2 regions of the Streptomyces sp. NPDC002825 genome follow, and region 2 is predicted to be linked to the other one. Evidence: riboswitches for the same ligand, from Rfam matches in the RefSeq annotation. Region 2 holds a riboswitch; the other holds the start of a gene.
What was found. A riboswitch is a leader RNA that binds a small molecule or an ion and turns the genes downstream of it on or off. The one in region 2 is predicted to bind cyclic di-AMP.

Region 1 (6,981 bases), on a different contig from region 2:
CGGCGCCGCTCTCGGCGTATCCGGCGGAGAGCACGACGAGGCCGCGCACCCCGTGTTCGCCGCAGTCCGCGACGGCCTCGGGCACCCGTTCGGCGGGGACGGCGACGACGGCCAGGTCCACGGGCTCGCCGATGGCGCCGACGGAGGGGTGGGCGGGGACGCCGTCGAGCTCGGTCTCTTCGGTGAGCGCGGCGTTCACCGCGTACACCCGCCCCGTGAAGCCGGCGCCGAGGAGGTTGCGCAGGACGGTCCGGCCGACGCCGCCGGGGGCGCGTCCGGCGCCGACGACGGCGACGGAGCCGGGGGTGAGGAGGCGCTGCACGGAGCGGGCCTCGGCGCGCTGCTCCCGCGCGCGCTGGACGGCGAGGGAGCGGTCGGTCGGTTCGAGGTCGAGGTGGAGCCGGACGGAGCCGTCCTCGAAGCTGCGCTTCTGGGTGTAGCCCGCGTCCGTGAAGACCTTGATCATCTTGGTGTTGGCGGGGAGCACCTCGGCGGCGAAGCGCCGGATGTCCCGCTCGCGCGCGACCGCCGCGATGTGTTCGAGGAGCGCGGAGGCGACGCCCCTGCCCTGGTGCGCGTCCTGGACGAGGAAGGCGACCTCGGCCTCGTCGGCGGGGGCCGAGGCGGGCATTCCGTGGGCGTTGATGCGGTCGTAGCGCACGGTGGCGATGAACTCGCCGCCCACGGTCGCCGCGAGCCCGACCCGGTCCACGAAGTCGTGGTGGGTGAAGCGGTGCACGTCCTTGGCGGAGAGCCGCGGGTAGGGCGCGAAGAAGCGGTAGTACTTCGACTCGTCCGAGACCTGCTCGTAGAAGCTGACGAGCCGGTCGGCGTCGTCGGCGGTGATCGGCCTGATGCGCGCGGTGCCGCCGTCGCGGAGCACCACGTCCGCCTCCCAGTGGTCCGGGTAGGCGTGCTCCGCCGGGGCGGGCCGCGCCGATGCCGCCGGTGGTTCCGCCGCTTCCGACTGCTCCGACGCGCTCTGCATGGGGTCAGCCTACGGCCGCGACACGACTGTGGCACCGGTCGCGGGGTGGGGAAGCGGGACGCAAGGTGTTGCAAGCTGGGGAGGGCCGACGGTCGGTCCGGTCCGGGCCGAAGGGTCGCCTCTTCCGGGCCGTAGGTCGGCGTGAGCACCGCGCAACCCGTGAGAGACTGGTCTAGACAACCCGCTTGAGACTTGAAGGGCAACACCATGGCTGAGCGCCGCGTCAACGTCGGCTGGGCCGAGGGCCTGCACGCCCGCCCCGCGTCCATCTTCGTCCGTGCCGCCACGGCTTCCGGCGTGCCGGTGACGATCGCCAAGTCCGACGGCACCCCCGTGAACGCCGCCTCCATGCTCGCGGTGCTCGGTCTGGGTGCGCAGGGCGGCGAGGAGATCGTTCTCGCTTCGGAGGCCGACGGCGCCGAGGCCGCGCTCGACCGCCTGGCGAAGCTGGTCGCCGAGGGCCTGGACGAGCTCCCCGAGACCGTCTGACCCCGACCCCCCGAACGGTGAATGGCCGTGCCCTCCGGAATTCCGGAGGGCACGGCCATTCGCATTTCCCTCGTCCTGTTTTCGGGCAGCACGAAAACCGCGGCGGAATACCTATTCTTTGTATACGGCGTGCATGTTAATTCCGGACACTCGCCGTGTTGACGGCATGTTGCGAAACCCTCACGCGGCCGCGCTCCGGGTTTTTGAGCCGGTGCAGCGGCATCGACCGCTCCGCGTGCAGCGCGGTCAGCGACCTCGCCCGCTCGGCGTCGCCGCGCGCCACCGCGTCCACGATCGCGCCGTGCTCGGCCCATGCCTCCACCGGCTGGGCGGGCTGGTCCACCACATACATCCAGGCGATCTTGTGCCGCAGCTGGGTGAGCAGCGCCGTCAGGGCCGGGCTGCCCGAGGCCTGCGCGAGCGTCTCGTGGAACCAGCCGCCGAGCGAGCGCAGATCCTCGCCCTGTCCGCGCCTGGCCCGCTCCTGCCCCAGCCTGACCAGGCCGCGCAGCACCTTGAGGTGCGCCTCGGTGCGCCGCTGCGCGGCCCGCGCGGCCCCGAGCGGTTCCAGCAGCGCCCGCATGTCGAGCAGATCGGCCGCCTCCTGCTCGGTCGGCTCGGCGACGTGGGCGCCCGCATGGCGGCGGGTGACGACGAAGCCCTCTGACTCCAGGGTGCGCAGCGCCTCGCGGACCGGGACGCGGGAGACCCCGTACCGGCGGGCGAGCTGCTCCTCCGTCAGCCGGCTGCCCCGCTCGTACACACCGGAGACGATGTCGTCCCGAATCGCCGTGCATACCGAGTGCGCGGGAATGCGCATGTCCGACCTCCGCTTTGGTCCGCGCGAGTCAATTCCGTCGGCGCCTGTTCTGCGCCCGATCTTCGACTCTATTGCAGCGCGCCGGAATTTCCGATGCCCCAGCGGAATCCATGGCCGTCTTTTGGTCAGCGAAAAGCCCCGGCTCAGTACGAGCCGGGGCTTTTGCGACGCGGTGCGCGGCCGGGGTCGGGTCAGACCTGGACGCCGCGGGCGCGGAGGTACGCGATGGGGTCGATGTCCGAGCCGTACTCGGGGCTCGTGCGCGCCTCGAAGTGGAGGTGCGGGCCGGTGGAGTTGCCGGTCGAGCCCGAGATGCCGATCTGCTGGCCCGGCTCGACGGTCTGGCCGACGTAGACCCCGATGGAGGAGAGGTGGCCGTACTGGGTGTACGTGCCGTCGTTCATCCGGATCACGATGTTGTTGCCGTACGCGCCGCCCCAGCCGGCCTCGACGACGGTGCCGGAGCCGACGGAGACGACCCGGGTGCCGTAGGCGGCGTGGAAGTCGATGCCGGAGTGGCTGCCGGAGGACCAGAGCGAGCCGCCGGTCTTGTAGCCGGTGGAGACGTACGAGCCGGCGACGGGGAGCTGGAAGGAGGCCAGGCGACGGCGCTCGGCCTCGCGGGCGGCGCGCTCGCGCTCGAGCCGGATCTCCTTGGCGCGGGCCTCGGCCTTGCGCTTCGCCTCGGCCTTGGCCTTCGCCTTGGCGATGGCCTCGACGGCCTCCTGCTCCTGGGCGGCGGCCTGGGCGTTGATCGGGTCGACGAGGGAGTCCTCGGTGATGACCTGGGTGAGGCCGGTGTCCTCGACGGAGTGCTTGTCCGTGTCGGCGGCGAGCGCCGGGGAGGCGAGGGTTCCGATGACGCCGGTGGTGGCGATGGTCGCGACGCCGGCGATGCCCGCGCTGCGGCGCGCCATCCGGCTCGGACCACGATGCTTCCCGGTGGCACGGGTGAACGCCATGGAGAGGCTGATCCTTTCCTTCCTTCTCGCCTACCGGGTTAGCTGACGGGTTCGGAGCAGGAAGGTCTCCTACGAGCCCCTCCGTCGAGACGAAGGCGCCCGATTCACCCCAGGGACTACGTGTGGGTCCCCGGCTCCCCAGGCTCGCGCCTGACGGGGACTCGGCGATGACTGTCCGATGCCGCGGGTGCGGCACGTGCAACTGACGAACAGCCGCACCGACGCTATGTCGATCGTCTTTCAATCACCAACCAGACACGCCTTTTGTAAGACATGCCACAGGGCAAACGATCACCCTTACCGACAATACGGACAAAGCGGAGGACCCCGACGAACTATGCCGTCGGGGCCCTCCTGTTGTCGTCTGCCGGCGGGAATCAGCCAGTCACGACGGTCACTTCACCGATGCCCAGAGCGCGCACCGGCTCCGCGACCTGCGCCGCGTCGCCGACGAGGACGGTGACGAGCCGGTCCACCGGGAAGGCGCTGACCACGGCGGCCGTCGCCTCGACCGTGCCGGTTTCGGCCAGGCGCGCGTACAACTGGGCCTGGAAGTCGTCCGGGAGGTGCTGCTCGACCTGGTCGGCGAGCGTCCCGGCGACGGAGGCGGCCGTCTCGTACTTGAGGGGCGCCACGCCCACCAGGTTCTGCACGGCGGTCTCGCGCTCGGCGTCGGTGAGGCCCTCGGCGGCGAGCGTGCGCAGCACCTTCCACAGGTCCTCAAGTGCCGGGCCCGTGTTGGGGGTGTCCACGGATCCGCTGATGGCGAGCATCGCGGCGCCGTTCCCCTCGGCGTCCGAGCGGAGCACCTGACCGAAGGCCCGCACGCCGTACGTGTAGCCCTTCTCCTCGCGCAGGACCCGGTCCAGACGCGAGGTCAGCGTGCCGCCGAGGCAGTACGTGCCGAGGACCTGGGCCGGCCAGACGCGGTCGTGCCGGTCGGGGCCGATCCGGCCGATGAGCAGCTGCGTCTGCACGGCGCCGGGACGGTCCACGATGACGACCCGTCCGGTGTCGTCGGCGGTGATCGGCGGCATCGGCAGCGGCTCGGCCGGCTCACCGGTCCAGGCGCCCAGCGTCTCGGCGAGGACCTTCTCCAGGTCGACGCCCGTCAGGTCGCCGACGACCACGGCGGTGGCCGTCGCGGGCCGGACGTGCGCCTCGAAGAAGGCACGGACGGCGGCGGCGTCGATCGCGGCGACGGTCTCCTCGGTGCCCTGGCGCGGCCGGGACATCCGGGACTCGGCCGGGAACAGCTCCTTGGAGAGCTGCTTCGCGGCACGACGGGCCGGGTTGGCCGTCTCGTGCGGGATCTCGTCGAGACGGTTGCGCACCAGGCGCTCGACCTCGGTGTCCAGGAACGCCGGGGCGATCAGGGCCTCGGAGAGCAGCCCGAGCGCCTTGGGCAGCCGGGAGACCGGGACCTCGAGGGAGACCCGTACGCCCGGGTGGTCGGCGTGCGCGTCGAGCGTGGCGCCGCAGCGCTCCAGCTCGGCCGCGAACTCCTCGGCGCTGTGCTGGTCGGTGCCCTCCGAGAGCGCGCGGGCCATGATGGTCGCGACACCGTCGAGACCGGCCGGCTCGGCGTCCAGCGGGGCGGGCAGGAAGATCTCCACGGCGACGACCTGCTGGCCGGGGCGGTGGCTGGTGAGCACGGTCAGACCGTTGTCCAGCTTCCCGCGGTCCGGGGCCGGGAAGGCCCACGGCTTCGCGGTGCCCGGCTGCGGCTGCGGGTGGAAGTCCATGCTCGTCAAAGACGCGGCGGCGTCGGTCACTGGTCCGCTCCCTCTTCGTCATCGCCGTCGGCGTGGTCGCTCTGCTCGGTCGCCAGGGGCTCGTAGACGAGCACCGCGCGGTTGTCGGGGCGCAGCTTGGCAGCGGCGACCTCACGCACCTCGTCGGCGGTGATCTCCAGGACGCGGTCGACGGCGGTAAGGGCGAGCTGCGGGTCGCCGAACAGCACGGCGAACCGGCACAGTTCGTCCGCGCGGCCCGCGACCGTGCCGAGCCGGTCCAGCCACTCGCGCTCCAACTGGGCCTGCGCGCGCTCCATCTCCTCGGGCGTGGGGCCCTCGGCGGCGAAACGGGCGAGCTCCTCGTCGACGGCCGCCTCGATCTGCGGGACGTCGACGCCACCGGAGGTCTTGACGTCCAGCCAGCCGAGCGAGGGCGCCCCGGCGAGCCGCAGCAGGCCGAAGCCGGCGGCGACGGCCGTACGGTCGCGGCGGACCAGACGGTTGTGCAGCCGGGAGGACTCCCCGCCGCCCAGGACCGTCAGGGCCAGGTCGGCGGCGTCGCACGCGCGCGTGCCGTCGTGCGGCAGCCGGTAGGCGGCCATCAGCGCACGCGCCGGGACCTCCTCCTCGACGACCTCGCGCAGCTGCTCGCCGATGACCTCGGGCAGCTCGCCGGAGCGCGGCTCGGGCTTGCCGTCGTGGGCGGGGATGGAGCCGAAGTACTTCTCGACCCAGGCGAGCGTCTGCACCGGGTCGATGTCGCCGACGACGGACAGCACGGCGTTGTTCGGGGCGTAGTACGTGCGGAAGAAGTTCCGCGCGTCCTCCAGGGTCGCCGCGTCCAGGTCGGCCATCGAGCCGATCGGCGTGTGGTGGTACGGGTGGCCCTCCGGGTAGGCGAGGGCGGTCAGCTTCTCGAAGGCCGTGCCGTACGGCACGTTGTCGTAGCGCTGGCGGCGCTCGTTCTTGACGACGTCCCGCTGGTTCTCCATGGACTCGTCGTCCAGGGCGGCGAGCAGCGAGCCCATGCGGTCGGCCTCCAGCCAGAGCGCGAGCTCCAGCTGGTGCGTGGGCATGGTCTCGAAGTAGTTGGTGCGCTCGAAGCTCGTCGTGCCGTTGAGCGAGCCGCCCGCACCCTGCACCAGCTCGAAGTGGCCGTTCCCGTGGACCTGCTTCGAGCCCTGGAACATCAGGTGCTCGAAGAGGTGGGCGAGGCCCGTGCGGCCCTTGACCTCGTGGCGCGAGCCGACGTCGTACCAGAGGCAGACCGCGGCGACCGGGGTCAGGTGGTCCTCGGAGAGCACCACGCGCAGGCCGTTCGCCAACCGGTGCTCGGTCGCTGTCAGGCCGCCGGAGCCGGCCTCGGCCGTGGCCGTGTGACCCATGGGCATGTACGTCCCTTCGATCGCGATGTGAAAAAGTCCTGCCACTGTATGCAAGCGCGCCGACACCTGGCGAAGTTCCCGGGCCTTCGTGATGTCCCTCTTCCGGGTCGCGGTCGGCGCTGTCGGTGGCACGGTCCACAATGGTCCGCGTCAGATCAACCTTGTTCGTGAAGGAGCCGCAGCCGCGATGGCCCGCCGCAGCACGAAGACACCGCCGCCGGACGACGCGTACGAGGAGAGGATCCTCGACATCGACGTGGTCGACGAGATGCAGGGCTCCTTCCTCGAGTACGCGTACTCGGTGATCTACTCGCGCGCCCTCCCCGACGCCCGCGACGGCATGAAGCCCGTGCAGCGCCGCATCGTCTACCAGATGGGCGAGATGGGGCTCCGCCCCGACCGCGGCTTCGTCAAGTGCGCCCGTGTCGTCGGCGAGGTGATGGGCAAGCTCCACCCGCACGGCGACGCGTCGATCTACGACGCGATGGTCCGCATGGCACAGCCCTTCTCCATGCGCCTCCCGCTCGTCGACGGCCACGGCAACTTCGGCTCCCTGGGCAACGACGACCCGCCGGCCGCCATGCGGTACACCGAGTCGCGG
Region 2 (6,981 bases):
CTGGGCCGGCGGATCGTCACAGGCGGTCCCTTCGGGGGGCGGGTGCCGGGGCTCCGGCGGGCACATCCCAGCACCCGGCGCCGCCGCGTCCCGCGCGCCACTCCTGACCGGCCGCCCCCTTCACCTCTCCGCACCAACCGCGCCGGGGCCGGGACCCCGGGGGCACGAGCCGGGGAACCCGTACGCCGGCCCGCACCGCGCCGCCCGAATCCCCGCGCCCGCCCGTTCGCCGTCCGCCGCTCGTGCACCGCGCCGCCCGAATCCCCGCGCCCGCCCGTTCGCCGTCCGCCGCTCGTGCACCGCGCCGCCCGAATCCCCGCGCCCGCCCCCTCGGCGCCCACCGCCCGTGGACCCTGCCGCCTGCACCCCCGCGACCGCCCCTCAGCCGTCCGCCGGCCGCCGACCGTCCGCCGCCGAGCCGCCCCCTCGGCGTTGCCGCCCGCGTCGCCGTACCGCCCCCTACAGCGGCATGAGGTCGGGGCGCTTCGCCTCGACGTGGTCGCCGGAACTCTCGCCGCGCAGCCGGCGCCCGATCCACGGCACCAGGTACTCCCTGGCCCAGTGGATGTCGTCGCGGCGCACCTCGAGCGTGCCGCGCGGCGGGACCGGCGGCCAGGGCTGGTCGGGGTCGGCGGGCACGGGCATGCCGAGGACCTGGGCGGCGCGCAGGGCGACGCGGGTGTGCCCCTCGGGCGAGAGGTGCAGCCGGTCGTCGTCCCAGGCGCGCCGGTCCTGGACGGACTTGAGCGACCACAGGTCGAGGACCGGGCAGTCGTAGCGGTCGGCGATGGCCCGGACGTGACCGTTGTACGTGGCGATCTTGCCGCGCAGGTGCTTGAGCAGGGTCACGCCGCGGGTGTCGAAGCCGGTGGTCACCATGACGGTGCCGACCGCGGAGGTCAGATCGGCGACGGCGCGCTCGAAGCGCTCGGCCACGTCGTCCGGGTCCGTCCCGGGGCGGATGATGTCGTTGCCGCCCGCGCAGAAGGTCACCAGGTCGGGGGCGAGTTCCTTCGCCCGGGGGACCTGTTCCGCCACGATCTGGTCGAGAAGGCGCCCGCGTACGGCCAGGTTGGCGTAGCGGAAGTCGTTCTCCGGCAGCTGGTCGGCGAGCAGGACCGCGAAGCGGTCCGCCCAGCCGACGTACGTCCCGTCGGGCCCGGGGTCTCCGACGCCCTCGGTGAAGCTGTCACCGATCGCCGCGTACGACCCGAATGCGTTCTTGTCTGTTGATCTCGAATCGTCTGCCACGGGAGCACATCCTTCCCCTTCGGATGTGACCTACGCGACCGTAAGGAGGGGTTGACGGCGGGTGACATATGCCACCGATAAAGATTCCGCCAAGCCGGAATACGCCGGAGGCCCGGCACGTGCGTGCCGGACCTCCTGACGTCGAAAGCGTGCTGACATGATGTCAGATGCTGACGCCGTGCGACCGCAGGGCGGCCAGCGGGTCGATGTCGGAGCCGTACTCCGGCCCGGTGCGCATCTCGAAGTGCAGGTGCGGGCCGGTGACGTTGCCGGTCGCGCCGGAGAGGCCGATCTGCTGTCCGCCGGTGACGGTCTGGCCGGCGGAGACGGAGATGGAGGAGAGGTGGGCGTACTGCGAGAAGGTGCCGTCGGCGTGCTGGATGACGACCTGGTTGCCGTACGCGCCGCCGTCGCCGGCGGAGTAGACGGTGCCGGGGCCGACCGCGACGACGGTGGTGCCGGTGGAGGCGATGAAGTCGACGCCGGTGTGGTAGCCGGAGGACCACATGGAGCCCGAGGCGCGGTACGGGGTGGAGATGCCGCCGTTGACGGGGACGACCCAGCCGGAGGACGAGGTCGTGCCGGTCGAGGCGGAGGACGACGAAGAGGAGGAGGTGGTGGCGGCCGGGGCCGAGGAGCGCTCGCTGCTGCGGGAGGCGCGCGGGGTGTCGCCGTTCTTGCCGGAGCCCTGCGTGCTCTTGTGCGTGGCCTTCGCGTGGGCCTTCGCGGTGCTCTTGCCGCCGAGGGTGAGCTTCATGCCGGGCAGGATCAGCGAGGGGTTCTCGCCGATGACCTGGCGGTTGTCCTTGTAGAGCTTCTGCCAGCCGCCCGCGAGGTGGTGCTCGGCGGCGATCTTCGACAGGTAGTCGCCGCGGACCACGGAGTACGTCTTCGGCGCGGCCTTCGCCTGGGCGGCGGGGGCGGTCTTCACCTGGGCGACGGCCTGGGCGGGAGCGGCGGCGGGGGCGGCCTGCTCGGCGGCGTGGGCGCCGGTGGCTCCGAGGAGCGGGAGGGCGACGACGGCGCCGCCGGTGCCGGCGGCGGCGATACCACGGGTCAGGCGGTTGGCCTTGGGGCGGCGGTGCTTACCCTTCGCGGGCATGGCGAATTCCTCTCCGTCGCCTGCGAGGTGAGCTGTCGGGTTCGGACTGGAGATGTCCGGTCGCGTTCTCACACGACTTCACCCCTAGCCGTCCTTCTTCGAGGGATCGGCGTACTTACCTGGGTCCCCCGCTCCTGCCTCGTACGGGTGAGTGCGGATTCCGGGCGGTGGCAGGATTCGGCGGTCCGACCGGAGTGAGCGCGACGCTAGACGAGGGGGGTCGGCGTGAACAAGCCACGATTTTCAAGGATTCGCGGATCTCTTGATATTCGGCCGGAATTCCGGTCACCCTCCGTGGATGACGCTCCCTCGATCTCCTTTTCCCCGGGGGTATTTGGAAAAGACGATCAGGCACGGTCCGTCACGGTTATGACGCTGCTCACGCGCCGTTCCCCATCTCCCCTACAACCGGGGCGGGTTACCCCTAACGCCTCAATACGGACAGATCACCCATTCCCGTCCGAGGGGGTGCGTGTTCCCGCCCCCACCCGAGATGATTGCCCCAGGAACCGATCTACAGAACAGGAGCAGCCGTGACGCAGCAGCTGCCGCAGACCCCGCCCGCCGGAGCCGACGAGCCCGAGCTGACGGAGGTCCGCAACTTCCGGGACGTGGGCGGCCTGCCGACGACGGACGGGCGCGCGGTCCGCCCCGGCCGCCTCTTCCGCAGCGGCCACCTCGCGCACGCGACGGAGGAGGACGCCGCCTTCCTCGCCTCGCTGGGCCTGCACACCGTCTTCGACTTCCGCAACGACGCGGACCGGAGGATCGAGGGCGCGGACGTCGAGCTGCCCGGCGTGCGGAACGTGAACATACCGCTCAACGACCCGGCCGACGGCAAGGAGTTCTGGCGGCTGGTGCGCGAGGGCGAGATCGCGCAGCTGCGGGAGATCCTCGGCGACGGCAAGGCCGCCGCCCGGATGTCCGATTCGTACCGCAAGAACGTGCTTGAGCGGACCGAGGAGCACAGCCGGCTCCTGCACTCCATGGCGGACGAGAGCGTCCCGGCCCTGCTGCACTGCGCGGCGGGCAAGGACCGGGCCGGGGTCGCCATCGCGATCACCCTGCTCGCGGTCGGGGTCGAGCGGGAGGCCATCGAGGCGGACTACGTGAAGTCGAACGCCCCGCACCGCCGCTACAAGGTGCGCCGCAGCTCCACCTCCCCGGACGCGATGTCGCCCGAGGTGATGGAGCTGCTCAGCCCGCTCTTCGACGCGCGGGTGGAGTATCTGCGGGCCGCCTTCGACACGATCGAGACGACCTGGGGCTCGGTGGACGCCTACCTCTCCGAGGGCCTGAAGCTGGCCCCGGAGACCCGCGAGCGGCTGCGGGAGCGGTTCCTCACCGAGGCGTAGCCCCGGCTACTGGTTCTGCCCGCCCAGCATGAAGAGCAGGTAGAGGAAGCCGGCGAAGAGGTGGCCGGCGATCAGGTAGGCGAAGAGGCGGAGCACGAGCCCCTTGGGGAACTTGCCTTCACCGCGCTCCTCGCCGGTGACCGGTACGGACTTCTCGGACATGTCGGTCCTTTCCTGAGGAATCGTCATGGAACGTCAGCGCCGGTGCGGGGTCCCGTCGCCGAGGCACAGCTCGGCGACGGGGCTCTGCATCAGGGTGTGGACGAAGAGCAGCTCGGCCCCACCGGGGGTGGCGGCGCCGATCCGGTGCGGGGTGAGCGAGTCGAAGTGCGCACTGTCCCCGGGGTCGAGGACGTGGACGACCTCGCCGAGCGCGAGCCGCACCCGCCCCTCCAGGACGTGGATCCACTCCTCGCCGGGGTGGACCCGCACGATGTCGGCCCGGGTGGCGTACGGCACGTGGACCCGCAGGCACTGCAGGGCGCGCCCGGCGCCGCCCGCCTGGCGGTAGATCCAGCCGTCGGCCTCGACGGGTTCGGAGCGGTCGGCCCGGACGACCGGATCACGCTCGGGGGGCGTCTCGCCGAGGAGCTCGGAGACCGTCGTACCGTAGATACGGGACAGGGCGAGCAGCATCGGCAGCGAGGGCTGCCGGTTCCCGGTCTCCAGGCGCGACAGGTGCGCCGGGGAGAGGCCGGCCCGCTGGGCGGCGGCCTCCAGGGTGAGTCCCCGGCGGCGGCGCAGGGCCCGCAGCTGGGGGGCGACGTCGGGCAGGACGCCGACGGTGGCGGGGTCCGGGGAGGTCTCCCCGGGGACGTGGTCCATGCGTCCATTCCGCCAGGATCGTGCCTCTGAGGCAACTTTATTGCCTCAGAGGCAAAACCCCGGGACCCGATCCGGTCAGCGCTGCGCGACCGCCTGCTTGACCAGCGTCTTTCCGAAGTCCCACATCAGCCCGCCACCGCCGTGGGCGTCGTCCATGACGGCGGTGAAGGCGGTGACGAACCGGTCCACGTCCGCCTCGTCGATGACCAGCGGCGGGATCAGCTTGATCACCTCCAGATGGTCCCCGGAGACCTGCGTGAGGATCCGGTGCCGCTGGAGCAGCGGGACGACGACCATCTGGGCGAAGAGGCCCTTGCGGGCCGCCTGGAGCATCGTCCAGCGCCCGCGCAGCCCGAGCGAGGAGGGCCGCCCGAACTCGATCCCGATCATCAGGCCGCGCCCGCGGATCTCGTGCAGCAGCTCGTACCGCGGCACGAGCTCCTTCAGCCGGTCCGAGAGCAGCTCGCCGATCCGGCGCGCGTGCGCGACGGTGCCCTCGTCCTCCATGACGGAGAGGACGGCGAGCCCCGCGGCCATGGCCTGGGCGTTCGACCCGAAGCTCGCCGAGTGGACCAGGACCCGGTCCATCGACGAGTAGACCTTCTTGAAGATCCAGTCCTTGCCGAGGGTGGCGCCGACCGGCACATAGCCGCCGGAGAGCGCCTTGGCGACGCAGACCAGGTCCGGCTCGACTCCCTCCTCGTGCTGGTACGCGTAGAAGTCGCCGGTCCGGCCGAGGCCCGTCTGCACCTCGTCGGCGATGAGCAGCGCCCCGTGCCGGTGAAGGAGCTCCTGGGCGCCCCGGAGGAAGCCCGGGGGCGCCTCGTGGACGCCCTTGCCCTGGATGGGCTCGACGACGAAGGCGGCCACGTCGCCCTTCCGCAGCTCCCGCTCCAGGGCGCCGAGGTCGCCCAGCGGGATCGCCGTGTCCGGGAGGAGCGGGTCGAAGCCCTCCCGGAAGCCCTGCTCGCCGTTGACGGAGAGGGAGCCGGTGGTGAGCCCGTGGAAGGCGTGGTGGCAGTAGAGGATCCTCGGCCGCCCGGTGGCGTACCGGGCGAACTTGAGGGCGGTCTCCACGGCCTCGGTGCCGCTGTTGCCGAAGAAGACCCGGTCAAGGTGCGGGCTGTGGGCGAGCAGCTTCTCGGCGAGGAGGCCGGGCAGCGGCTGGCAGTCGAAGCGGGTGAGGTCGGCGAGCTGGGCGTCCAGGACGTCGTGGAGGGCCTTGCGGACGACGGGGTGGTGCCGTCCGAGGCCCATCACGCCGAAGCCGGCGAGCATGTCGAGGTGGTCGACGCCGTCGGCGTCCCAGAAGTGGGCGCCCTCGGCCCGCTCGTACACCTTGTCGAAGCCGATGGTGTGCAGCATCCGGGGCAGCTGGTGGTTGAGGTACCTGGCGTGCAGCTCGTACCGCTCCGCGCCGCGCTCGGAGAGCAGCGCCCGCAGGTCGAACCCGCCGGTCATGACGTGCTGTTCCCGGAGACGGTCTCCCGGACGGCGCGCAGGGACTCCTTGAGGGAGCCCATGGTGGCGAGGACGGCAGTGGGCTCGTAGCCGCAGTGCGCCATGCAGTTGGCGCAGCGCGGGTCCTTGCCCCGGCCGTACTTGTCCCAGTCGGTGTCCTCGACGAGTTCGCGGTACGTGGGGACGTATCCGTCGCTCATCAGATAGCAGGGGCGCTGCCAGCCGAAGAGCGAGTAGTTGGGAATGGCCCAGGCGGTGCAGGGGAAGTCCGCCTTTCCTTCCAGGAAATCCAGGAAGAGCGGCGAGTGGTTGAGCCGCCAGCGGCGCCGGTTACCGCCCGCGAAGGCCTTCTTGAAGAGTTCGCGGGTCTGCTCGACGCCGAGGAAGTGCTCCTGGTCGGGGGCCTTCTCGTAGGCGTAGGCGGGCGAGATCATCATTTCGTCGACCTGGAGGTCGTCGTTGAGGAAATTGAGCACCTCGATGATGGTCTGCGGGGTGTCGGTGTTGAAGAAGGTCGAATTGGTGGTGACCCGGAAGCCGCGCCGCTTGGCCTCCTTGATGGCCGCCACCGCCTCGTCGAACACGCCCTCCTTGGCGACGGACTCGTCGTGCCGCTCGCGCAGCCCGTCGATGTGGACGGCGAAGGCGAAGTACGGGGAGGGGGTGAACTTCTCCAGCTTCTTGCGCAGCAGCAGGGCGTTGGTGCAGAGGAAGACGTACTTACGCCTGGCCACCAACTGGCGCACGATCTCGTCGATCTGAGGGTGCATCAGGGGCTCGCCGCCCGCGATGGACACCATGGGGGCGCCGGACTCCAGGACCGCGCCGACCGCCTGGGCGACCGGCATGCGCTGCTTGAGGACACCCGCCGGGTGCTGGATCTTCCCGCAGCCCTCGCACTTGAGGTTGCAGGCGTAGAGCGGCTCCAGCTCGACGATCAACGGGAACTTGTCCCGCTTGCGGAGCTTCTGTTCGAAGAGGTAGGTC

Region 1: another riboswitch for cyclic di-AMP. It lies ahead of ABT041_RS22065 (M23 family metallopeptidase); the one in region 2 lies ahead of ABT041_RS20590 (M23 family metallopeptidase).

What each region holds. Positions count from the first base shown of each region.
Region 1 covers NZ_JBEOVH010000017.1:27,872-34,852, forward strand. The annotation lists gene ABT041_RS22050 (bifunctional acetate--CoA ligase family protein/GNAT family N-acetyltransferase) at 1-988, opposite strand, end outside; gene ABT041_RS22055 (HPr family phosphocarrier protein) at 1,196-1,477, shown strand; gene ABT041_RS22060 (GntR family transcriptional regulator) at 1,614-2,297, opposite strand; gene ABT041_RS22065 (M23 family metallopeptidase) at 2,489-3,259, opposite strand; cyclic di-AMP (ydaO/yuaA leader) riboswitch at 3,272-3,436, opposite strand; gene ABT041_RS22070 (M16 family metallopeptidase) at 3,637-5,004, opposite strand; gene ABT041_RS22075 (M16 family metallopeptidase) at 5,031-6,386, opposite strand; gene ABT041_RS22080 (DNA gyrase/topoisomerase IV subunit A) at 6,568-6,981, shown strand, end outside.
Region 2 covers NZ_JBEOVH010000015.1:76,343-83,323, reverse strand. The annotation lists gene ABT041_RS20600 (SIMPL domain-containing protein) at 1-20, opposite strand, end outside; gene ABT041_RS20595 (SGNH/GDSL hydrolase family protein) at 460-1,251, opposite strand; gene ABT041_RS20590 (M23 family metallopeptidase) at 1,415-2,353, opposite strand; cyclic di-AMP (ydaO/yuaA leader) riboswitch at 2,356-2,530, opposite strand; gene ABT041_RS20585 (tyrosine-protein phosphatase) at 2,887-3,708, shown strand; gene ABT041_RS20580 (DUF6126 family protein) at 3,715-3,870, opposite strand; gene ABT041_RS20575 (helix-turn-helix domain-containing protein) at 3,904-4,533, opposite strand; gene ABT041_RS20570 (aspartate aminotransferase family protein) at 4,609-5,994, opposite strand; gene hpnH (adenosyl-hopene transferase HpnH) at 5,991-6,981, opposite strand, start outside.